DNA from 3 places in the Ruegeria sp. BI12 genome. Region 2 is predicted to be linked to each of the others. Evidence: riboswitches for the same ligand, from Rfam matches in the RefSeq annotation. Region 2 holds a riboswitch; each other region holds the start of a gene.
What was found. A riboswitch is a leader RNA that binds a small molecule or an ion and turns the genes downstream of it on or off. The one in region 2 is predicted to bind cobalamin.

Region 1: another riboswitch for cobalamin. It lies ahead of ACR0AK_RS00780 (hypothetical protein); the one in region 2 lies ahead of ACR0AK_RS04410 (DUF1636 family protein).
Region 3: another riboswitch for cobalamin. It lies ahead of ACR0AK_RS15670 (DUF1636 family protein); the one in region 2 lies ahead of ACR0AK_RS04410 (DUF1636 family protein).

The regions. Positions count from the first base shown of each region.
Region 1 is NZ_JBQFSL010000001.1:143,609-151,206, reverse strand. Features, by position in the region: gene ACR0AK_RS00800 (bifunctional 2',3'-cyclic-nucleotide 2'-phosphodiesterase/3'-nucleotidase) at 1-1,015, shown strand, start outside; RNA gene ffs (signal recognition particle sRNA small type) at 1,055-1,153, shown strand; gene rsgA (ribosome small subunit-dependent GTPase A) at 1,313-2,341, shown strand; gene ACR0AK_RS00785 (alpha/beta hydrolase family protein) at 2,350-3,207, opposite strand; cobalamin riboswitch at 3,352-3,571, shown strand; gene ACR0AK_RS00780 (hypothetical protein) at 3,656-4,063, shown strand; gene ACR0AK_RS00775 (protein-tyrosine phosphatase family protein) at 4,071-4,523, opposite strand; gene ACR0AK_RS00770 (DNA polymerase III subunit gamma/tau) at 4,726-6,477, shown strand; gene ACR0AK_RS00765 (YbaB/EbfC family nucleoid-associated protein) at 6,627-6,971, shown strand; gene recR (recombination mediator RecR) at 7,036-7,598, shown strand, end outside.
Region 2 is NZ_JBQFSL010000001.1:843,509-851,106, forward strand. Features, by position in the region: gene ACR0AK_RS04390 (precorrin-8X methylmutase) at 1-238, opposite strand, end outside; gene cobG (precorrin-3B synthase) at 238-1,365, opposite strand; gene cobN (cobaltochelatase subunit CobN) at 1,362-4,655, opposite strand; gene cobW (cobalamin biosynthesis protein CobW) at 4,659-5,714, opposite strand; gene ACR0AK_RS04410 (DUF1636 family protein) at 5,711-6,100, opposite strand; cobalamin riboswitch at 6,184-6,392, opposite strand; gene ACR0AK_RS04415 (hypothetical protein) at 6,567-6,776, opposite strand; tRNA gene ACR0AK_RS04420 (tRNA-Cys) at 6,908-6,981, opposite strand; gene ACR0AK_RS04425 (protein-L-isoaspartate O-methyltransferase family protein) at 7,209-7,598, shown strand, end outside.
Region 3 is NZ_JBQFSL010000002.1:526,567-534,164, reverse strand. Features, by position in the region: gene ACR0AK_RS15680 (acetate/propionate family kinase) at 1-1,100, opposite strand, end outside; gene ACR0AK_RS15675 (bifunctional enoyl-CoA hydratase/phosphate acetyltransferase) at 1,093-2,487, opposite strand; cobalamin riboswitch at 2,691-2,897, shown strand; gene ACR0AK_RS15670 (DUF1636 family protein) at 2,999-3,355, shown strand; gene ACR0AK_RS15665 (ABC transporter ATP-binding protein) at 3,352-4,137, shown strand; gene ACR0AK_RS15660 (ABC transporter substrate-binding protein) at 4,148-5,098, shown strand; gene ACR0AK_RS15655 (FecCD family ABC transporter permease) at 5,100-6,113, shown strand; gene ACR0AK_RS15650 (ferredoxin-type protein NapF) at 6,264-6,779, shown strand; gene ACR0AK_RS15645 (chaperone NapD) at 6,776-7,069, shown strand; gene napA (nitrate reductase catalytic subunit NapA) at 7,066-7,598, shown strand, end outside.

The sequences.
Region 1 (7,598 bases), 700 kb from region 2:
CCTTGGTGTAATTGATCTGAAACTGACCTCCACGCAGGAAATGGGCTGGTCGGTCGCTGCGCAACGTTCTGAGTTGCGCCCAATATCCGGTTCCAAACCGCCCCCCGAAGACCCGTCGCTGGTGGCGCTGTTTTCAGATGCGCATTCCACCACGCGCAAACGGGCCGAGGAACCGATTGGGCGCACGGATCAGCACCTGCACAGCTATTTCAGCTTTTGCGCCAAGGATCACGGGCTTGCAATCGTGGCTGCAGCGCAAGCTTCGGCGGTGCGCCGAAAGCTCAAGGGAACACCGCAAGAAGCTTTACCCTTGCTGTCCGCTGTTGCGCCTTCGAAATTCGGTGGTCGCTCCGGGTCTCGGTTTTATACAGATATTCCGGCAGGCGTGATGCGGATGCGGCACGTGGCCGACCTGAACATATTTCCAAACGAACTTCGCGCGGTGGAGCTAACAGGAGAGCACATCAGGGATTGGCTTGAAATGTCGGCAGGGGTCTTCAATCAGATAAAGCCGGGCGCGCAAAACGAATTGGTCAATCCTGACAGGGCCGGGCACAATTTCGACGTGCTGTTCGGGCTAAGCTACGTGATCGACCTGAGCATACCACCGCGGTTCAACGCGAGCGGAGGAATTGAGAATCCAGAAAGCTGGCGCGTCTCGGACATTCGTTTTGACGGATGCGCAGTGGCGGCAGAACAGCGTTTTGTCGTTGCATTAAACAACTATCGGGCCAGCGGTGGCGGGCATTTTCCGTTCATCGACGACGCCGAACCCATCAACGTTCCGGCCCTGCCGATCCAACGCGCGTTGAAGGACCATCTGTCTGGTGCGCAACCTTCAGAATCGTTGGGCCAGGGTCCCTGTCCTTTCAGCTTTAAACCTATGCCTGGTTCGTCTGCCCTGTTAAAGACCGGCCCAAAAGCACGGTTTCACATCGCAGAGATTGCCGAGTTCCACCCAAAGCTGGCCGGAACAGACGCCGAAGGGTTTCTGCACGTTCAACTCTCACTGTGACGGGTTGTCATTTCCGCGTGCCTTCCCTATATCGAAATTCGAGAGGTTGGCGCGGGCGAGCGCCTCGCCAACCTGGTCAGGTCCGGAAGGAAGCAGCCACAACGAGCCCCGCTTGGGTCGATGTCCAACCTCTCACTTTACTCAGACAGGTAGCCACAGGAGGGCTTTTATGATTGTAGCGAAAACCCTTCAGGCAGACCGTTCCTGAGACCCATTCTCGAACCTGCCTGAACACATCACCGATGGATGCGCGACCGCCATCCAGTCGGCTCGCTGTATCTGAACACAGGCAGACCAATGTCTTCTACGCTTTCGGACCTGGGATGGTCCTCACACTTTGCCGCTCAACACGCGGCCAATCCTTCATGCGTTCCCTTTCGCATCACAGAAGTTCACCGCGACCGCCTAATCGGCGCAAATGACAGTGGGGAAGCCCCGCTGCTGAGCCCGAACCGACCGACAGGCGACTTTGCCGTTGGTGACTGGGTGCTGGCGGATGATCAAAACCGCGTTCAGTACCTGCTGGACCGTCGAAGCCTTTTGAAACGCCGCGCCGCCGGAACCGGGGCCGAGGCTCAGTTGATTGCCGCTAATGTGGATGTGCTGTTCATCGTCAGTTCCTGCAATGCTGACTTCAACCTGGCCCGACTGGAACGATACTTGGCTTTGGCTCATCAAGCCGGCTGTTACCCGGTCGTCATCCTGACCAAGGCCGACACCTGCGCCGATCCAATCGAGTATTCCAAGCCTGCTGAAGCGCTGGCTCCGTTTTTGACTGTGCTGGCTGTCAATGCGCACGAACCGTCGGACGTGCAGCAAGTCCTGTCCTGGTGCACGGCGGGGCAGACCGCTGCATTGGTTGGTTCATCCGGTGTTGGCAAAACAACATTGGCCAACGCTATGACCGGTTTGGCTCAGGCAACCTCCGGCATCCGCGAGGATGACGCGCGCGGGCGACACACCACAACTGCGCGCGCATTGCATCCAATGCAGAACGGCGGATGGCTGGTCGACACACCCGGTATGCGCGCCTTGCGGTTGCTAGACGCGCAGGATGGTGTCGATGAGGTTTTTTCCGACATTCTTGACCTGACTGAAACCTGCCGCTTTTCCGATTGTAAGCATCAGGCCGAACCGGGATGCGCCGTTCAAGACGCGATTGCCAACGGGTCACTGGACGCCGAGCGGTTGGAGCGTTGGCGAAAGCTGCGGCGAGAGGATGAACGGAACTCGGAAACAGTTGCACAGTCTCGCGCGCGCGATAAAGCCTTTGGCAAAATGGTACGGTCGGTGATGCAGGACAAGAAGTCCCGCAAAAGGCTGTAGGTGCCAGACTAGGCGATCAACCGGGGCCAGATGGCTGCATTTCGGCGCGCAAATGCACCGATGTGGCCGACCTCGGCCAATCCAAAGTCCTTCGGCGACAGTTGATGCCGGCACGCTTTGGGACCGTAAAGATCGGCCAAGCGCCATACCGCGTTCGGAGGCACCACCTGATCATCATCCATTGTGAAAAGATCGACGGGTGTTTCCGACGCGGCCCAACGGGCATCTGGAAGGGTTTTGCCGATATCTGGCACGTAGTTCAGCGCATTGGTGCACCATTTGCGCCATTGCCAATAGACGTCTGCGGGAAGGTCCGAGCCGAACCCAAGCGCCTTGCCCGGCAGGTATCCCAGCACCTTTACCAGTAATGGCGGGTGGCCGTACCAGAACATTGTCGCCAGCGCGCGGTAAGGCCAGGGGTGGTCGGATAGCGTCACCAGCCCAGAGCAGACACAAATCATCCTGTCGATCTGGTCGATATCCGGCTGAATTGGTCCCAGCATTCCGCCGACCGAGTGGCCAATGCTCCACTGCTGAGCGGCCGGAAATCTGCGTCGCATTTCAGCCCGCGCTGCAGGCATGTCGATCAGCGCCCAGTCGGCCATCGTGGCCCGCGAATCGCGCAGATGCCCACGCCGCGAGTGACCAAAGTCTCGATAGTCATAGGTCAGGCAAGCCATGCCGTGTTCCGCCGCCAGCCACTGTGCAAAATGCTGATAATAGTCGCGCGGAACGCCAGTTGCTCCGTGGATCACAACCGCCACGTCTGGCGCATACGCGGGCATGTACAACCGCGCGGAAAGATCAGACTTCCCGGCAGGAAACGCAAAATCCTCGGTCAATACGGCCGGAGTGTTGTCCAACATGGCGTCCTCGCATGCATCTGAACTATTCGGTTCACATATGGCATATCGGCGCTTTTGCCCGGATAAAGTCAACAGATTTTCAAAGTGACCATGCGTCCTTTTGAACGACGGGAAACAGCCCGCTTGACTCAAGCCACCCACACCCGCTAGCGATTACGTGATGGTTCTCGTCCTTATATTGGGACGGGATGAAAAGGGAACACGGTGCGGTCCAACCCGGCGATGCCGGAGCGGACCAAGGCCGCGACTGCCCCCGCAACTGTAAGCGGTGAGCAATGCCGAAACACCACTGGTCGAAAGACTGGGAAGGTCGGCAAAGCGATGACCCGCAAGTCAGGAGACCTGCCATCAAAGAAAAAACCGAAACTCGGGCGGGGTGTCCGGGCAGGTCTTCAGTTGACTGAAATACCTGTTCCACGTCCCCCGCCTACCGCGCGGAGGGCGCATTATGATCTGGAAGACAACGACCCATGAGTTCACTGCCACGCTTTGCCAGAAAACGGGTAAGACCTGTCCGGCATTGGCACGAATGGCGCGGGCTCTGACTGACGCAATATCAACAGCACAACCGGTAACAACGAGCACATTCGAGGTGGACGGTTCCAGCGAACTGACCCATTGCGGCGAGGGCTGCACGGCTCGGTTTCGCGCCAGCCCGTCCCGGATCAGGGTCTATTGCGGCGCGAACGCAGACGACTCGGCAGATATGTTGGACGATTACGCCGATATGATGTTCAGCACTGAATTCGCCACGCTGCCAACAGGTGTATTGACCACTTTGCCTTGCGCAATGCTCGAGGCATCGGCTCTTGCGCCGCGGGCGTCACAGCACATTGTGCAGCAGGCAACAGCCTGATTTTGATTCACCGGTTGCCCTGGGCCTGCTTCATGGCCCAGGCCATTTGTTGATCCGTTTCCACCGCGCATGGTCGGGCCAAGCGCAACCGGTCTAATGCCTGGTTTGCGTCTTCGCCGCTTTCTATCATAAGCCTCAGCACGACCATCCCCGATCGACCACAGCCGCCCCGGCAATGCACCAGCACACGTCCCCCGTCGGACAGTATTTGTCGCGCGGTTGCGCTTACCTTCGGCCAAAGAGCTTCGACTTTCGATGGAGGCGTACCAAAATCCTCGATAGGAAGATGCATCCAGATCGCGGACTTGCTTTGAACATCCTGACCCAAGCCCTCTGCACCCAGCCGCTGCATCTCGGCCTCAGTGGTCATGGATACAACCAGATTGGGGTTCCAGTCGTATATCACCGTCAAATCCTCCGCATATCCGCCGTCGCCACCCGGCAGTGGGGACAATGCCAAGATGCCCGAACCAACGCATAGCGGGTATATTGCAAATTTTGCCAACGCTCGCGCTCCTTTTGTCTTCGGCCCGCCCGACCATGAGTGCCGGTGTAAACTGACTGCAGAAGCAGTCCAAACCGAAATTACTCAAAGCCTGCTGTGGACGCGAGCGGCGCGGGTCTCTACGCTGCGTTTCTGACACGAATCCGACAGAGCAGACATGACCGAAACGCCCAGCCCCGCCTATCAGGTTCTTGCCCGCAAGTACCGCCCCGAAACCTTTGCAGATCTGGTTGGACAGGACGCAATGGTGCGCACGCTGAAAAACGCGTTCGAGGCGGACCGGATCGCGCAAGCCTTCATCATGACTGGTATTCGCGGTACAGGTAAAACCACCACGGCACGGATCATCGCCAAAGGCATGAACTGCATCGGCCCGGATGGCGAAGGCAAACCAACGACTGAGCCTTGCGGCCAGTGCGAGCACTGCGTTGCCATTATGGAAGGCCGCCATGTCGACGTGATGGAAATGGACGCCGCTAGTCGCACCGGCGTCAATGATATCCGCGAAATCATCGACAGTGTCCGTTACCGTGCCGCCAGCGCGCGCTATAAGATCTACATCATCGACGAAGTCCACATGCTGTCGACCAGCGCTTTCAATGCGCTGCTCAAAACGCTCGAGGAACCGCCCGAGCATGTGAAGTTCATTTTTGCGACAACCGAAATCCGCAAGGTGCCGGTGACCGTGCTGTCCCGCTGCCAGCGGTTCGACCTGCGCCGGATCGAACCTGAGGACATGATCGGTCTGCTCAACAAGATCGCTGCGGCGGAAAACGCGCAGATTGCAGAAGACGCGCTGGCATTGATCACGCGCGCGGCCGAAGGCTCTGCGCGCGATGCGACCTCGCTTTTGGATCAGGCGATCTCACATGGTGCGGGAGAAACCAGCGCCGATCAGGTTCGCGCAATGCTGGGCCTCGCGGATCGCGGGCGGGTGCTGGATCTGATGGATATGATTTTGCGTGGAGATGCGGCGGGGGCATTGACTGAGCTGAGCGGTCAATATGCCGAAGGTGCCGATCCGCTGGCCGTCCTGCGGGATTTGGCGGAAATCACTCACTGGGTCTCTGTGGTGAAAATCACGCCGGACGCCGCTGAGGACCCAACCGTCTCACCTGATGAACGCGCGCGCGGTCAACAGATGTCCGAGGCGCTGCCGATGCGGGTATTGACGCGGATGTGGCAAATGCTGCTGAAAGCGCTGGAAGAAGTCTCTGCTGCACCCAACGCGATGATGGCGGCAGAAATGGCCATTATTCGCCTGACCCACGTGGCCGATCTGCCGAGTCCGGAAGAACTTATTAAACGGCTGCAAGACGCGCCTCCTTCCCCGCCGAATGGAGGGCCCGGCGGCGGTGTAGCCGTGCCGAGTCATGCGCCCACGCAGACGACGCCGTCGGCGCATCTTTCGGCGCAACGCGGCCCGGCAGGCGCACCCACCGCAGCATTGGCCCACGACATCCAGACTGCGCTGGCGCATTATCCGACCTTCGAACACGTGGTCGAACTGATCCGCACCAACCGGGACGTTAAATTGTTGGTCGAGGTCGAAAACGGCGTGCGCCTGGTCTCGTATTCCCCGGGCCGGATCGAATTCACACCCACTGACAACGCCCCGACGGATCTGGCGCAAAGACTTGGTTCGGCATTGCAACGCTGGACTGGGAACCGATGGGCTGTTTCAGTTGTGGCCGACGGCGACGCCGCGACAATCGCCGAGGTCCGCGATGCAGCCGATCTGGCACTTAAAGCGCAAGCTGAACAACATCCAATGGTTCAAGCCGTTCTGATGCAATTTCCAAAAGCGCGCATCAAGCGGATCGAAACTCCGGAAGAACGCGCGGCCAAGGTCGAAACCGAAGCCCTGCCTGAGGTCGAAGACGAGTGGGACCCGTTCGAAGAAGACTGATCTTTGCGGCTAAACTGGAAACACTCCCGGGCCCAAGGCGAGGAAAGGTCTTGCTATAGGCCTTGACGACAGGCGGGAGAAGCTCTCCCCTTGTACCCTAACGGCGGCATCCGTATTTAAGCGGCAAACCGAATTGCAGGAGAATAGAAATGCTCAAAGGACTCGGCGGTCTGGGCGATATGGCCAAGATGATGAAATCCGCACAGGATTTGCAGACCAAGATGACGGACATGCAGGAAGAGCTGAACAACATGATGGTTGTCGGCGAATCCGGCGCGGGGCTGGTGAAAGCCACCGCCACAGCAAAAGGCGAGCTGAAAGGTCTGGATATCGACCCGTCGATCTTCAATGGTGACGACAAGGAAGTTGTCGAAGATCTGATCCTGGCGGCCATCAAGGATGCACAGACCAAAGCGGCCGAACGCTCGCAGGCGGAAATGGCAAAGCTGACCGAAAGCATGGGTCTGCCCGCAGACATCAAGCTGCCGTTCTGATAGACACTCGTGACGACCCAAAGGCCGGGCAGCCCTGCCCGGCCCTTTTGCAGGAGCACGCGCGTTGAGTTCGAACAGCGATATCGACAATCTGATCGACCTGATGGCCAAGCTGCCCGGCCTCGGGCCTCGCTCGGCCCGTCGCGCGGTACTGCACCTGATCCGCAAACGCGCCCTGCTGCTGACGCCCCTCTCCGACGCGATGCAGCAAGTGGCCATCACCGCCCGCGAATGCCTGAACTGCGGCAACGTGGGCACGACAGATATCTGTGACATTTGCGATAGCGAGGATCGTGCAACCGGAGAGTTGTGCGTGGTCGAAGATGTGGCAGACCTTTGGGCGATGGAGCGTGCCGGTGTGTTCAAAGGCCGCTATCACGTTCTGGGCGGCACATTGTCGGCTTTGGATGGGGTCGGCCCGGACGAACTGCGCATTCCCCGACTCAAGGATCGGGTGATGGCCGAGGGGATTTCTGAGGTCATTCTGGCCCTAAATGCCACTGTCGATGGCCAGACCACCGCCCACTACATCGCGGATCAGTTGGAGGGACAGGTCCGCCTGACCTCACTGGCGCAGGGTGTGCCTATTGGGGGGGAGTTGGACTATCTGGACGACGGGACGATTAC
Region 2 (7,598 bases):
CCATTCGCGCGTCGCACAGGATCGGCGCGCCGTTCTCTAGTGCTGTCCGTGCGGCTGGCACGAAACCGGGCGAAAAATGCACGAATTTTTCCAGACCGACCATTCCGGCGGCGTGGATCATGCGAACCGCGACCTGTTCTTCATCGGCATCAAAGCGTGCCAGATCGGCCTCGGACCGTATCGTGGCAAAGCTCTGCTTATAGATCGCCGCGCCATCGGTTTCGTATTCATAGGGCATCAGGTGAGGTCCATAGTCATGAGTGTTTCGAGTGTTAGCCCGCGTTGTGACGGCTCATCCCCTGCACGGCCGTTTTTGACAAGATCAAATCGTCCGTCATTGCCGATCAGAGTGACATTTGCGGGGCCCATACGGGCACAGCCCTTGGCGCAGCCGGATACATGCAGACTGCTTGCAACCCGGGCCGCCAGTGCGCGCGCGATATCGCGGGTTTCCACTTGCGCCTGTGGGCAAAATGGCGCGCCGGGGCAGGCGTCGGTTGTCAATAGCGGGTCGGCAGCATCTGTAACAAAGTCCGGTGTGGGGATCGCCGCCCCGCCTTCCAGCAGGATCAACCGCCATGGGGTGACCCGCAAGGCAGAGGCCCCACTGTCCGCAATGAGACCAGAGAGCTGTTGCGCACGCAATTGCCCGAACGCAGCGCCGTAAATTTCGCCGAGATCGTGGGTTCCCGGTTGCAGCGGCGAGCCGATGTCGCCCGGCGTGCTGCCTTGCCAATTCTTGGGCAAATCCTGCGTTGCGATCATTCGTGCCATGCGGCGTGTTTCCGGGGTGAAACGCTCGGCAAACCACCCTGCCAGGGCGATCAGTTGATCAATCGCATCGGCTTCCGCAACTCGGCGGCCGGTCTTGGCCCCATCGGCGCGCAGGATGAGACCTTCGGTACCTGTCTCAATCCTGATATCGGCCGAATCCGCCGCCAGCAGGCGTTCGGGGCCGGTGTCGATGGCAAAACCAAATTTCGCAGGCAGGTTTGGCAGCTCTCCCAAACGGTCGATCAGTTCGCTAGTCAGTCGGGCGGTTCTGTCGCCTGATCGATACAGGGGTGACACAAGGATATTACGACGAACTTCAATACCGGGCTCGGCATCTAAAAGTTCCAGCTCGGCCAGTTCGGAAAGCAGAGCCCTGTGATCTTTTTCCTTGACCCCGCGTAGTTGCAGATTGGCCCGATTGGTCAGGTCAATCGTGCCATTGCCAAATCTCCCGGCCAACTGGCACAGACCAAGTGCCTGAGCGGCATTCAAGCGAGCCAAACGAGGTCGCACCCGAACGACCAGGCCGTCGCCGGACATCATCGGCCGATGTGCTCCTGGGCACCAACCCTGAACAACCGGGGTGCTCATCCCAGCCCCTCCAGATCCGCCCGGATCGAGTTTCGGCGCGTGTTCCAAAGGCCCGCGTCTAACAAAGCGCGGAACCGATCCTGCATGGCCTGATGCGCGCGGGGGTTGGCCTCTTGCAAAAACGCGTCGACCTCAGCGTCGCCCAAAGTGGCGTCGTGATAGATGTCGAACAGGTGCGGCGCGACCGTGCCTGACAGATGGGCGAAAGAGGCCATGTGATCCAGCGTCGCCGCGATTTCCGCAGCGCCCCGGAAGCCATGCCTCTGCATGCCCGCGATCCAGCCCGGATTGGCAGCGCGGGCGTGCACGACGCGGCTGATTTCTTCAGGCAGCGTTCGGGCGCGCGGGTTTTCCGGATTTGTGTTGTCCAGATGATAAAGCTGCGCCGCGCCACCGGTGACTTTTTTGGCAGCGGCGAAACCAGCCTCGTGCGTGGCGTAATCGTTCGCCAGCAACAGGTCGGTTTCTGTCAGGTCCTGCAGATGCACGAAACTGTCCGCGTTCGCGACCCGTTGGGTAATGCCGTCCATGTCCTGAGTGATATGTTCGCCTTCCAAAGCGAATGAGCTGGCCTCAAGCCATGCTTCTCCGGCCTGTTCGCGGGCCTCATCTGTATAGATTTCGGACAGCTGCGTCATGTTCACGCCATAGCTGCCCGGAGCCGGTCCAAAGACGCGCGCCGTCGGAGCGTGTCCGGCATAAGGGTTCCAATCCGGTACCTCGTCCCGGTCGCACAACGCGCGAATTGCCTGACCATAAAGCGCCGAAAGCGTGGGGAACACGTCCCGGAACAGGCCCGACACGCGCAACGTCACGTCCAAACGCGGGCGGCTGAGATCGGTGATGGGCAGCACCTCGATGCCCGACACGCGCTCGGATCCTTTGTCCCAGACGGGTTTCACGCCCAGCAGGTGCAACGCCATGGCGAACTCTTCGCCCGCAGTACGCATGGTGGCCGAGCCCCATAGGTCTACGATCAGCCCTTTGGGATAGTCGCCTTCTTCCTGCAGGTGCCGCCGGACCAGTTCTTCGGCCAGTTTCACACCTTGGGTATAGGCCGCGCGGGTCGGAACCGAGCGCGGGTCGGTTGTATACAGGTTTCGCCCGGTGGGAAGGACGTCTGACCGCCCGCGATAGGGGGACCCGGACGGGCCAGCCTCAATCCGTTTCCCTGCCAGCGCGTCGATCAGGGCATCGCGTTCGGCGTGGGCAGAAGGGGTCGTGTCAAAGTTGGCAGCAGCTTTGGGCGCACGCCCAAAGATATGCAACCCATCGCCAAACTGGCTTTCCTTGATATCACAGACAAAACGGTCGATGCGGGTGATCGCCTCGGCTGTACAGGTGGCCTGGTCGAGACCAAGATCGCTCTCCAACCCGATGGCCTGCGCTTCGTCGCGGATATCTTCTTGCAGGCGGTCGCGGCGCTTGGGGTCCAAGCCGTCAGCGTTCGAGAACTCATCCAGCAGCGATTCAAGCCGCACCATCCGGTCCGGCGTGCCGCTTTCTTTCATCGGCGGTGGGATATGGCCCAACGTGACCGCCCCGATCCGGCGTTTGGCCTGCGCGGCCTCGCCGGGGTCGTTGACGATGAACGGGTAGATGACGGGCAGGTCGCCGATCAGAACCTCGGGCCAGCATTCGTTGGACAGCGCGACCGACTTGCCGGGCAGCCATTCCAAAGTGCCGTGCGCACCGATGTGGATCAGAGCGTCTGCCCCAAGGCCTTTTCGCAGCCACAGATAGAAGGCGACATAACTGTGGCGCGGGGTGCGAGACAAATCATGGTAATCGTCATCACGCAGCTCGGGTGTGCCGCGTTCGGGTTGCAGCGCCACCAGCGCCTTGCCGCGCCACAGGGCGGTAAAGTGAAACGCGCCATCTGCAAAGGCGGGGTCGTCTTCTGGCTTGCCCCAGACGGTTTCGAGGTCTGCGCGCAGTTGTTCCGGCAGTTTCGCCAGCGCGTTAAGATACGCGTCAAGCGACCATGCAATCCGCGCATCTAGCAGCGTATCAGAAATCGGCTCGGCAGGCGCAGTGTCGTACCCTTCGCCCTGCAGGTCAGCCAGCATCGCCTCGGCTGAAGCCAAGGCATCAAGGCCTACCGCATGGGCCATCTGCCAATCCTTGCCGGGATAGGTGGACAGCACCATCGCAGGGATCTGATCCTCTTTGGGCCTGTCGTTCAGGTTCAGCCAGCCGACGACACGGTCGATGATGGCCTCGATCCGTTCCGGTTCAGCCCGGTGGGCAAAACGTGAATACTCCAGATGCGGGTCACGCTTGCCCGGTTCCTTGAACGAGGCAATGCCTGCAGAAATTCGCCCGTCCACTTCGGGCAGGACAACGTGCATAGCCAAATCAGCGGGCGAAAGACCGCGTTCCGCCCCGGCCCAGGCTTTGCGGCGGGACGTTGCGAGAGCAACCTGAAACACCGGAACATCGGCAGCGTCCAGCGGCGATGTGCCCGATGCGCCTTTGCCCGAGAAGGAAGTGGCGTTGATAATGGCCGACGGTTCAAGGGAGGCGATGACCCCACGCAGCCAATCGGCGGCGGCAGGTGCTTTCAGCGAGGGGGCGAACATGCCTACTGCTTCGATGCCGCGTTCCCGCAATCGGCGGATCAGGGCTGCGACCGGGGCAGTGTCCGCCGATGTCAGATAAGCACGATAGAAGGTCACCAGAATACGCTTTGGGTCGCTCGTGAACGCTGTTTCGACCGAGATTACGCCACGATCCGGGCACCACGCGCCGCACTCTGGCAAGGTCTTTGCGCCCATCACCGGCCCGGCATAAAGCCCCGCCGCAAGCGCCATTTGTGCCAAAGCCGCTTGCGCCGCGACTTCGCCGCCGGTGTCACATAGATGTGCAAGCCGCCGCAAAGTCGAGACGGGTAGGGTGGAGTAATCATCCAGCCGCGTATCCTCGCGCCCGTCAGCAGGCAACACAGCCAGTGCGATGCCTTTGGATTGTGCCAGCGCCAGAACTTGCTGCAACCCGTAGGACCAATACGGCACGCCGCCGATCAAACGGATCAGGATGCCCTTCGCACCCTCCAACGTCTGTTCAACATAGGTGTCAACTGACAAGGGGTGTTTTAGTGCCGTCAGGTTGGCCAGCCGCATCGTCGGCATTCGCCCTTCGGCCCCACCACCGCGATGCCAGCCTGCCGCGAAAGCGCCAAGGTCGCTGTCCGAAAAGGACAGCACCACCAAATCCGCCGGACTCTGGCCCAGATCGGTCGGGGTCTCGGTTTCCTCGAGCCCGTGGCTTTCGCGGAAGACGACGTGCATGGCTTACTCGGCGGCCTCGGTCACACCCACGAGGATCTCGTGGATTTCAGCCTCTTTGATGTCGTCATGCTCAGCGATCACCACCAGACGCGAGCGGCGCTCTTCGCCAGATTCCCAAGGGCGGTCGTATTGATGGCGAACGCGGGCGCCAACAGCCTGAACCAACAGACGCATCGGCTTGCCTTGAACCGCGGCATAGCCCTTGACGCGCAGGATGTTCAGCTCATTGGCCAGACGTTCGATATTGGCGACCAGTTGGGCCGGGTCTGTCTGTTCCGGCAGCTCGATGATGATGCTTTCGAAATCGTCATGTTCGTGATCATGGTGACCATCGTGATGGCTTGGCCGCGCGTCCATGTCATCCTCGGCGGCTGCCTCAAGACCCAGCACAACGCGCACGTCAACGGCACCTTCGGCGACTTCGACGACGGGCAGCGGGCGTGGAGCCTCGGCTGCGATCACTTCTTTGGCCTTCGCCACACCGTCCGGGCCGGCTAGGTCAGGCTTGGTCAGCAGGATGATGTCGGCGCACGAAATCTGATCCTCGAACACCTCGGACAGGGGCGTTTCGTGGTCGATCGAGTCGTCCGCCAGGCGCTGGGCGTCCACGGCTTCGACATTCGGAGCAAAGCGTCCTGCAGCCACGGCTTCGGCATCTGCCAGAGCGATCACACCATCAACGGTGATCTTGGAGCGGATATCAGGCCAGTCGAATGCCTTCAGCAGCGGCTTGGGCAGCGCGAGGCCGGAGGTTTCGATCAGAATGTGATCGGGGCGCGGCTCCAGCGCCATAAGCGCTTCGATGGTCGGGATGAAATCATCCGCCACGGTGCAGCAGATGCAGCCATTGGCCAGTTCCATGATGTTCTCCGCCGGGCAATCGGGGATGGCGCAGGATTTCAGGATGTCGCCATCCACGCCAACGTCACCGAATTCGTTGACGACCACGGCCAGGCGTTTGCCCTGCGGGTTCTGCATCAAGTGCTTGACCAGCGTGGTCTTGCCCGAGCCCAGAAAGCCGGTGATCACGGTGACGGGAAGTTTTTCGAGATTGCTCATTTCAGGGCTCCAATCGGGGGAATGCGGGCCGCACAGTTTTTGCGGAAATGTTCGGGGCGCTCACGCCATTTCACCAGACCGTCTTCGGCGGCCAGATATTTGGTGACGCCTTCAACGATGGTTTCAACGTGGTCGGACTCGTCGAGGTTTTCATAAACGAACGTCCAGCGGGACGGGCCACCACGTAAAACGATCGAACATCCCTGATCACAGTTCGACAGGCATTCCACCGGCTTCAGGTCCACGCCGTCAGGCAAGCCAGCCTGTTCCAGAGCTTTGTGCAGCAAAGTACCGGGTCGCTTGGCGTCATCTTCGATGGGCAGCCCGCGACGGCATGTCGTGCAGACCAGTAATTCGACTGGTGTGGTCTCGGTCACGTCTCTCATCCCCCTCATCCTTTATACGGGGGACGGGGTTTCATGCGGGCCACGTGTGCGACATGGACCCGACACCGGAACACCCCGCCCGGTTTCAACTTCGGGTGCTGGCAGGTCTCCCGGCTTGCGGATGTCAGAGGCGGTCTCTGTCGGATGTCCCGCCTTCCCGGCCTATTGGGCCAGTGGCTTTGGGCACCCTCTCCGGTCACGGTCGCGGGGGCGGCTGCGCTTGGCGATGACATCGCTGGCACATTCCCTTTTCATCCATCCGAGGATGGACACCAACGCCTGCGACATGCGGCACGGGCAGGGGGCTTGTCAAGCATGAGAGGTGGGTGAAAACCCTTCACGTCAGAAAAGCGACGTGCCGATGTCAGTCAGCGGCATCCGAGACAAGCCGATCATGCAGACAAGATCAAAACCGCTCCGCCGCCGCAGATGATTGAGCGTCTTAGCGCCCGACAATCAAGTCGGTTTAGTTCACGAATGGAATCGCGGGACCTGCAATCGCAACAATCGCATTTTGTGCCAGCATCTGAGCGATAACTGCGGCAGGCGCATAGGAACGCAACGGAGGCAAAGCGTGACCTTCAACGCCCGACGCACAGTGCGTCATGTCCAGTCTGTGCGCGTTCACAAGCGTCGATCTGGCATGGTTGGCAGCCTCCTCAAGCCGCTTCGGCATGCCGTCCCAGACTTCCCCAGACTTCAATGCTGAAATAAACGTGGTTCCGGAGTCCAAGAGGCAACTGGTACCCAACTGTAAACGCCTGAAATTTCGGAGGCAAAGCACAGGGTGCCATACGAGGAAGAAAATGGAGGCGAGTACCGGAATCGAACCGGTGTACACGGATTTGCAATCCGCTGCGTCACCACTCCGCCAACTCGCCTTTTCAAGTAAAATCAAATACTTGTCGTGGTGTGACAGGCGTTTTAGCAGCTTTCGACAGTAGCGTCCAGAGGGGGAAACGCAATTTTCGGAGCAGGGTGCAAACTTGGCCTTTGGTTGCGACGTTGTATCCTGTGAAGATTAGTAAATTTCCGTGCCTGGGCCGTTGCCGGTTTTTCAAGGATGTGGCAGAACTCGATCACCCAAGGGAACAAAACGAGCGATCCAATGACAGATTTCGCAGCCCGTCGCCGGACAATGGTCGATACGCAGATACGTCCTTCTGATGTCACGAAATTTCCCATCATCGACGCGATGCTGACCGTCAAGCGTGAAAACTTCGTGCCGGATTCACAGCGCGAGGCGGCTTATGTCGAGGGATTGATCGAACTGGGCGACGGACGCTGCATGTTAGAGCCGCGGACATTGGCCAAGATGTTGGACATTTTGAACATCTCCAACGACGAGTCAGTTTTGGATATTGCCCCGGCTCTGGGATATTCGACCGCCGTTGCTGCGCGTATGGCACAATTGGTTGTCGCCGTGGAAGAGGACGAAAGCCTTGCGGCCGAATCTCAGTCCATCCTGATGGAAGCGGACGCGGACAATGCGATTGTG
Region 3 (7,598 bases), on a different contig from region 2:
CGGCTAAAATCGGTCGACAGAACTGTGCCGTTGTCCGCGTTTCTGTTGGGGTCCATTTCAATCCCGATCCAACGCATTCCTTCGCAGACCATCTGACGGATGCGGGCAGCATTTTCGCCGATGCCCCCAGTGAACACCAAAGCATCAATACCTTCCAAAGCAGCAGACAAAGCGCCCAGTTCCCGGCGGATACGGAAGACATAATACTCAATCGCTTTGCGCGCTTCCTGTGTGTCAGCGGCTAGCAGTGTGCGCATATCAGAGGACATGCCGGACAGTCCCAACAAGCCGGACTTGCGATAGAGAAGCTCAGCAATCTCGTCGGCCTCCATCCCCTCTTGCTGCATCATGTACAGCACAACGCCTGGGTCCAGTTGCCCACTGCGTGTGCCCATGGGCAGACCGTCCAGCGCGGAAAATCCCATAGTCGAGGCCACAGCCCGCCCACCCGACACGGCACACATCGATGCACCGTTTCCAAGATGTGCAATAACTACGCGCCCATCGTAAAGGCCCGGCGCGATTTCCTTCAGCTTTTGCGAGACATAGTCATAGCTCAGACCGTGAAACCCGTATCTGCGCACACCCTTCTCGTAAAAACGTTGCGGAAGAGCAAAGGTATCATTCACCCAAGGATGCGTCCGGTGAAACGCGGTGTCGAAACACGCTACTTGAGTTGTGCCGGGAAAAGCCGCAGCGGCAGCCTTGATACCGGCAAGGCTGTAGGGTTGGTGCAAAGGTGCGAAGGGAATGAACCCGCTTAGCGTGTCAAGTACACGATCATCCACCACGACGGGTTCGGAATAAACCGGCCCGCCATGAACGACGCGATGGCCAACGGCCCGGACGTGAATGTCCGGAAGGTATTCGCGGGTAAGTTCGAGAAACGCATTGATCGCTTCGCCATGGGATTTCGCCCCAGAAAGCTGTCGATCGACTGACCGCCCCCCCGCCGACTGGGCCAACAGACGTGGGGCATCCCCCAACCTCTCGATCTGACCGCGCCAGCGCATACTGGGGCGGCGATCCTCGACCAGTTCGTACAACGCGAATTTCAACGAGGACGACCCGGCATTCAGTGCCAGAACATGTTCAGCCATTGATTTTGCCTTCATTCGCAATTGCGTGAAGCGCTGCGACTGCACAGGATGCCAGCCGCGAGGCGTCATCATCCGCGCGGGACGTTAGGATGATCGGCGCCGCAGCACCAACCACGACACCAGCAGCCTCAGCATGAGAGATATATGTCAGCTGTTTGGCCACCATGTTCCCCGCCTCAATGTTCGGAACAACCAGAATATCTGCGACACCCGCAACCTGCGAGGTTATGCCCTTTGTCCGCGCGGCATTCAGATCAACTGCGTTGTCCATGGCCAGGGGGCCATCGACCAGCCCGCCGATGATCTGCCCACGCTCGGCCATTTTCGACAACAGCGCCGCATCGACAGACGACGGCAGGTGCGGGTTGATCGTTTCGACCGCCGACAAAACACCAACCTTGGGCATCTCGATACCGATGGAATGCGCCAGATGGATTGCGTTCTGAACAATGTCGGCCTTGGTTTCGAGATCCGGCGCAATGTTTACAGCTGCATCGGTTACCATAATGGGCCGGGACATGCCGGGCACGTCCATAACGAACACATGCGAAAGGCGTCGCCCGGTCCTCAGCCCCTTTTCGCGGCGCAAAACGGCGCGCAGCAGGACATCTGTATGTAAGTGACCCTTCATCAACATCCGGGCCTTGCCTTCAACGACCAGACCGACTGCGTGATGCGCCGCCGCATCGTGGTGCTGCGCTTCAATGATCTCTATTCCGGACACGTCAGCCTCAAGCTGGGCAGCTGCGGCGGTAATTTTAACCGGATCGCCCACCAAAATCGGAGTGATGATGCTGTTTTTAGCCGCAAGCAACGCCCCGCCCAGCGATTTCGGCTCTTCTGGGGCGACGACAGCCGTCGGCATTGGATCCAGTGGCCGGGCCTTTTCTAACAGGGCATCAAAGTGCCGGTGCCGCTGAACGATTAGCCCCGGGACCTCAACCGAATCGAATGTCAAATGCCGTGGCGGTGGCGTGACCTGTACCGTACCGCTCAGGATCAATGCATTGTCGTTGACCCGGCGCACCTCGGTCGAGCACGTCACGTCGCCATCTTCGCGCTTTTCGATTATGGAAACAAAGGCCGTCAGTTCTTGACCTGCCAAAACCGCCGCATGAAAACTCAGATCTGCCCGACGTGTTTGCGTACCAGCCCCCGGCAAGATGTTCCCGATAACCGCAGCCACCAAACCCGCTGGCCACAACGCGGGCGCGACAGCCTCTGGCTGCCCATCTCCGTCTCCGTCATAGGCCGCCAAATGCAAAGGGTTGTGGTCGCCCGAGGCCGACGCAAACGCGTACAAATCGTCCACGGTGCACAATCGGGTAACCTGTGCTTTGTCGCCCACTTTCAGTTGAGAATAAGTTCGGTTTTCCTGAATTTTCATCTCGTCCGGTTTTGTGTTCGAATGCGCTTTCGTCGTTCCAAGCGTTTGGATTCTGGGCCTTTCGAGGCGAGATCCGCCCATCTTGTTGCTGTCATTTCTGCGACGCAGCGTAGTCGGTATGTCGCCGAAAGACAAATGGCAAAATGGCAGCAAAGTCGCGCGGGGAGGTGCGGATTATCGCTTGACCCAAAATCGGAACTCGGGCAAGCATCAGCCCTGATGGTTCCCTCTGGTTCGCCGAGGGATGAAAAGGGAATACGGTGAGGTTGCCAACCGGCACCAAGTCCGTGACTGCCCCCGCAACTGTAAGCGGTGAGCGACGCCAATTATCCACTGACCCTAATAGGTCGGGAAGGATGGCCAAGCTACGACCCGCAAGTCAGGAGACCTACCATCCAATATTCAACCAACCCGGGGCGGGGCGTCCTGGAAGGAGGCTCTATGACACGTCCTGGACGTGATGACATTACTGGCACCTTCTGTTCGCGCTTGGCCACAAGCGGAGTGGGCCATGCCGAACAATCCTGATCATTTTCTTCTGATTTGCGAAACCTGCGAAGGCTCTGACCGGGCAGCTTCACTGCGAGATGCGCTGGAAGCCAAGCTTCCAACCAGCTTTGGCATCCGTAATGTCTCCTGCATGGCCGGTTGCAGCCGACCCACGACGGTCGGGTTTCAAGCATTAGACAAGGCGCAGTACCTATTCGGTGATATACAATCGGATCAGGATGTGGACGCATTGGTCGAATTTGCGCATCAGTACCACAACAGCGACGACGGCTGGACCGACGCAACAAATCGCCCCCCCGCCCTTCTTGAAAAAACCCTATCGCGCCTTCCGCCGCTCAAGCTGGAGGCCAGCGCATGACTTGCGGGACCTTTCTGGAGGCGCGCGCGCTGGAGTATTACGCCCTGAACGGCGACGTTTTGCTCAAAGACGTCAATTTCGATTTGGATGAGGGGGCTATTCTGGCAATTGCCGGCCCTAACGGCGCGGGCAAGACAACGTTGCTGAATCTATTGTGCGGTGCCGAAGAGATCGTGCTGGGGGACGTTCTGGTAAAGGGACGCAGCCTTCGACAGCTTTCGGCTATGGACCGAGCCCGAATGATTGCCGTGGTCAGCCAGCAGGAGTCTCCTGACGGGCGCTTGTTTCTGCGCGACTATGTGGCCCTTGGACAAATCCCGATCCATGCTGATCGATCTGCCGCAGACCATTCTTTGGAACTGGATCGCATCCTGAACCTGACCAGTCTGGACGCGCTCGCCGACAAACGGATGGCAGTATTGTCGGGAGGGGAACGTCAGCGTGCGCATATTGCGCGGGCGTTGGCCCAAAACCCTTCCCTGTTGTTTCTGGATGAACCGACGAACCACCTGGACCCTGACGCCAAGGGACGGATGCTATCGCTGGTGGCAGAGCTTGGCATAACGGTGGTCATGATTGTCCATGACCTGGTCATGATACCGGAATTCGCCACTCACGTCGCTTTAATGAAGTCCACGCGCCTTACTGGTTTCGGGCCGGTGCACGAGGTGCTGACACCCGAAAGGGTCCGTGAAACGTTTGGTGTCGATTACCTGAGCTTTCAACACGAAGGCCGTGTGATCCCGGCACTGGATATTCGAAGAACCACTATCTCAAATTAGGGAACCCAACATGAAGAAAACACTCTGGTGCGCGGCACTGATCAGCGGCGTTGCAAGCAGCGCAGCGGCGCATGAGATCACCGTAGACAACTGCGGCGAACCTTTAGTGTTCGAAACTCAGCCCGAACGGCTGGTTGTGCACGATATGAACATGACCGATATGGCCTTTGCGTTGGGCCTGCAGGACAAGATCGTTGGTCTGACCGGTATCACCGGCTGGTACAAAACCAGCCCGGAGTTTGACACTCTGCGTGGCGACATCCCGGAACTTGCTCCCAAGTATCCGACAGTTGAAAATCTGGTCGCAGTCGAACCCGACCTTTTCTTTGCGGGCTGGTACTATGGCATGAAGCCGGGTGGTGACGTGACCCCGGACACGCTTGCGCCTTTCGGCATCAAAACGATGATCCTGACCGAAAGCTGCGTGCATCTGGACAAGGAACGCCCCGAAGCCAGCATGGATCTGCTGTTCAACGACGTCCTTCGCCTGGGCAAAGTCATGCACGTTGAAGACAAGGCAGAAGAGCTGGTTTCTGGCTGGCAAGAAGAACTGTCCGCAATCGAGGCGCAGACCGCCGACCTACCCAAACCCCGCGTTTTCCTGCTGGACGGCCCCGCCGACGCACCATTTACGGCCGGTAAGTTCGCCATTCCTGACGCGATGATTTCCGCCGCTGGTGGCGAGAACGTCACCCACGACATGGACACCAGCTGGGGGCGCTCCTCGTGGGAGGCTGTCGCCGCTTCGAACCCCGAATTCCTGGTTTTGCTGGACTATCAGACCGGAAATGGCGCCGCCGATACATTCCAGTTCTTGCAGGATCACCCGGTGATGTCTCAGACGGATGCGGTCAAGAACGAACGCTGGATCGGTCTGCGCTACGAAGAACTGACCCCCGGCCCGGCAAATATCGAAGCCATTTCGAAAATGGCCAAGGCCATGCACCCGGGCTTGAACTGATATGGGCCGACTTGGCCTGACACTCTTGCTGGGGGCGGCTGTACTGGCCGCCCTTTTGCTGATTTCGACTATCTACGGAACCACATCCATTCCGGCCTCGGACGCACTGTCCGCCGTTTTGTTGGGTACTGGAGTGGTGGACGGAGAGATGTCCCCGCTCCACCGTATCGTGTTTGACCTGCGGCTGCCGCGCGCGCTGTTTGCGGCCGTGATTGGGGCCGGGCTGGGCATCGTCGGTGTTGTCCTGCAAACGACCACACGTAATGATCTGGCGGACCCGTTTCTGTTCGGCCTGTCCTCTGGAGCGGCAGCAGGGGCGGTCTTCGTCATCACGGTGACTGGCGATGTGCTGGGCTTTTGGACCCTGCCGCTGGCGGCATTTTTTGGGGGGCTTGTGGCATCAGGCATTGTGCTGGCGCTTGTTCACGGCCTGCGCACAAGCGCGCCCGAGAAACTGATCCTTGCAGGGCTTGCGGTTTCGTTCCTGTTTTCCGCGATTACCAATTACCTCATTTTTGCAGGCGACAGCCGTGCGGCCCATTCTGTCATTTTCTGGATGCTTGGAGGTTTGGGGCTCGCAAGGTGGGAGACATTCCCACTTGTCTGCGCCGGATTGGTGTTGATCCTGGCCTATGCGATGTATCGCAGCCGCTGGCTTGATGCGCTGCTGACCGGTGATCTAACCGCTACCACTTTGGGGGTGCCTGTTCAGGGTTTGCGGTTCCGGATGTTTTTTGTCGCAGCACTTGCGACCGCCGTTTTTGTGTCCGTGGCGGGTGTGATCGGGTTTGTCGGCTTGATGGTTCCCCATATCGCACGAGGTATCGCCGGGCCATTGCACAGTCAGCTTGTACCAACTGCCGCCATTGTCGGCGCAGCTTTGCTGACGGGCTCAGACATCCTCAGCCGTCTGTTACTTGCTCCGCAAGAGCTACCGGTTGGCATTGTCACGACGTCGTTGGGCTCGGTATTTGTCTTTCTTCTGCTGATCCGGACCGCCCGACCGCGGCGGTGATCACAATAGATTGCTTTAGCACGAAAAATTAAAGCTTCCTAAATGACTAATATTTTATAGTCAAAATGACCTAAATCAAAAAAGGCTCCCACGGATCGCGGTATGCGATACACTCGATTTTAGGAATCGAGTGTAGCCAGGTCGCATGCAATGCAACAACTGACCAGCCGACGCGCGTTTCTAAGCGCTAAGATCAGACCTGAGGACGGCACTGTTGCCAGGCCTCCGGGCTCAGTCGATCTGTGCTTTATGGATTTGTGCAGCAAGTGCGGTGAATGCGCAGAGACCTGCCCCGAAGACGTAATCACCGTCGGAGCAGACGGGTATCCTCGGTTCCAGCCCACCGACAACCCCTGCACGTTTTGCGGCGATTGCGCTCAGGTTTGCCCAACCGAAGCATTAAAAATTGACCGTTTGGCTGAGTGGTCATGGCGCGCCGCGCTTAAAGTGGACAATTGTTTATCAATGAACGGCGTCAGTTGCCGCATCTGCCAGGACAACTGCGAGCAAAACGCAATCCGTTTCAAACTGATGACCGGTGGGCGCGCAGAGCCTGCGCTGGACTTTGACACCTGCAATGGCTGCGGGATTTGCCCAAGCTTATGCCCCGCCGATGCCATTGCGCTTGAACGCCAACCTCAACCACAAATGGAAGCCAAACAATGAACATCTGCGGTTGTCTTGCCCACGTCGCACCTAATCACACCGATGCGGCCGCACGGGTGATGAAGAATACACCTGGCGTCGAAATTCACGCTGAAACGGAAGATGGCCGATTTGTTGTTGTCGTCGAAGACACTCCAACCCGCCTTGCATCCGAAACCATCATGGATCTGCACCAGATCCCAGGCGTCATCTCATTGACCCTGACTTATCACCATTTCGAGGATCTCGCGGACGCCCATCCGCAGCCCGATGCCCCAAGCCCAACCACCAGCCGGAGGCCCACGCCATGACACATTCTGAATCTCGCCGGACTTTTCTAAAGGCCTCTGCGGCCGCAGCAACGGCTTCTGCCGCTGGTATCCCGCTGGCTGCGGGTGAAGCCAAAGCTCAGGCCGGGGTACCGGATATCCGCTGGGACAAAGCGGCCTGCCGGTTCTGCGGCACTGGCTGCTCAGTTCTGGTCGGCACAAAAGAAGGCCGTGTGGTCGCGACACAAGGTGACCCCGACGCACCTGTGAACCGAGGGCTGAATTGCATCAAGGGCTACTTCCTGTCCAAGATCATGTACGGCAAAGATCGCCTGACCACGCCTCTGTTGCGCAAGACCAACGGCGTATACGACAAGAACGGTGAGTTCGAGCCCGTCAGCTGGGACGAAGCCTTCGATGTCATGGCCGCGAAATGGAAAGAAGCGCTGGCCAAGAAAGGCCCAACCAGCGTTGGCATGTTCGGATCCGGTCAATGGACGGTTTGGGAAGGCTATGCGGCCTCCAAACTTATGAAAGCCGGGTTCCGGTCGAACAACATCGACCCTAATGC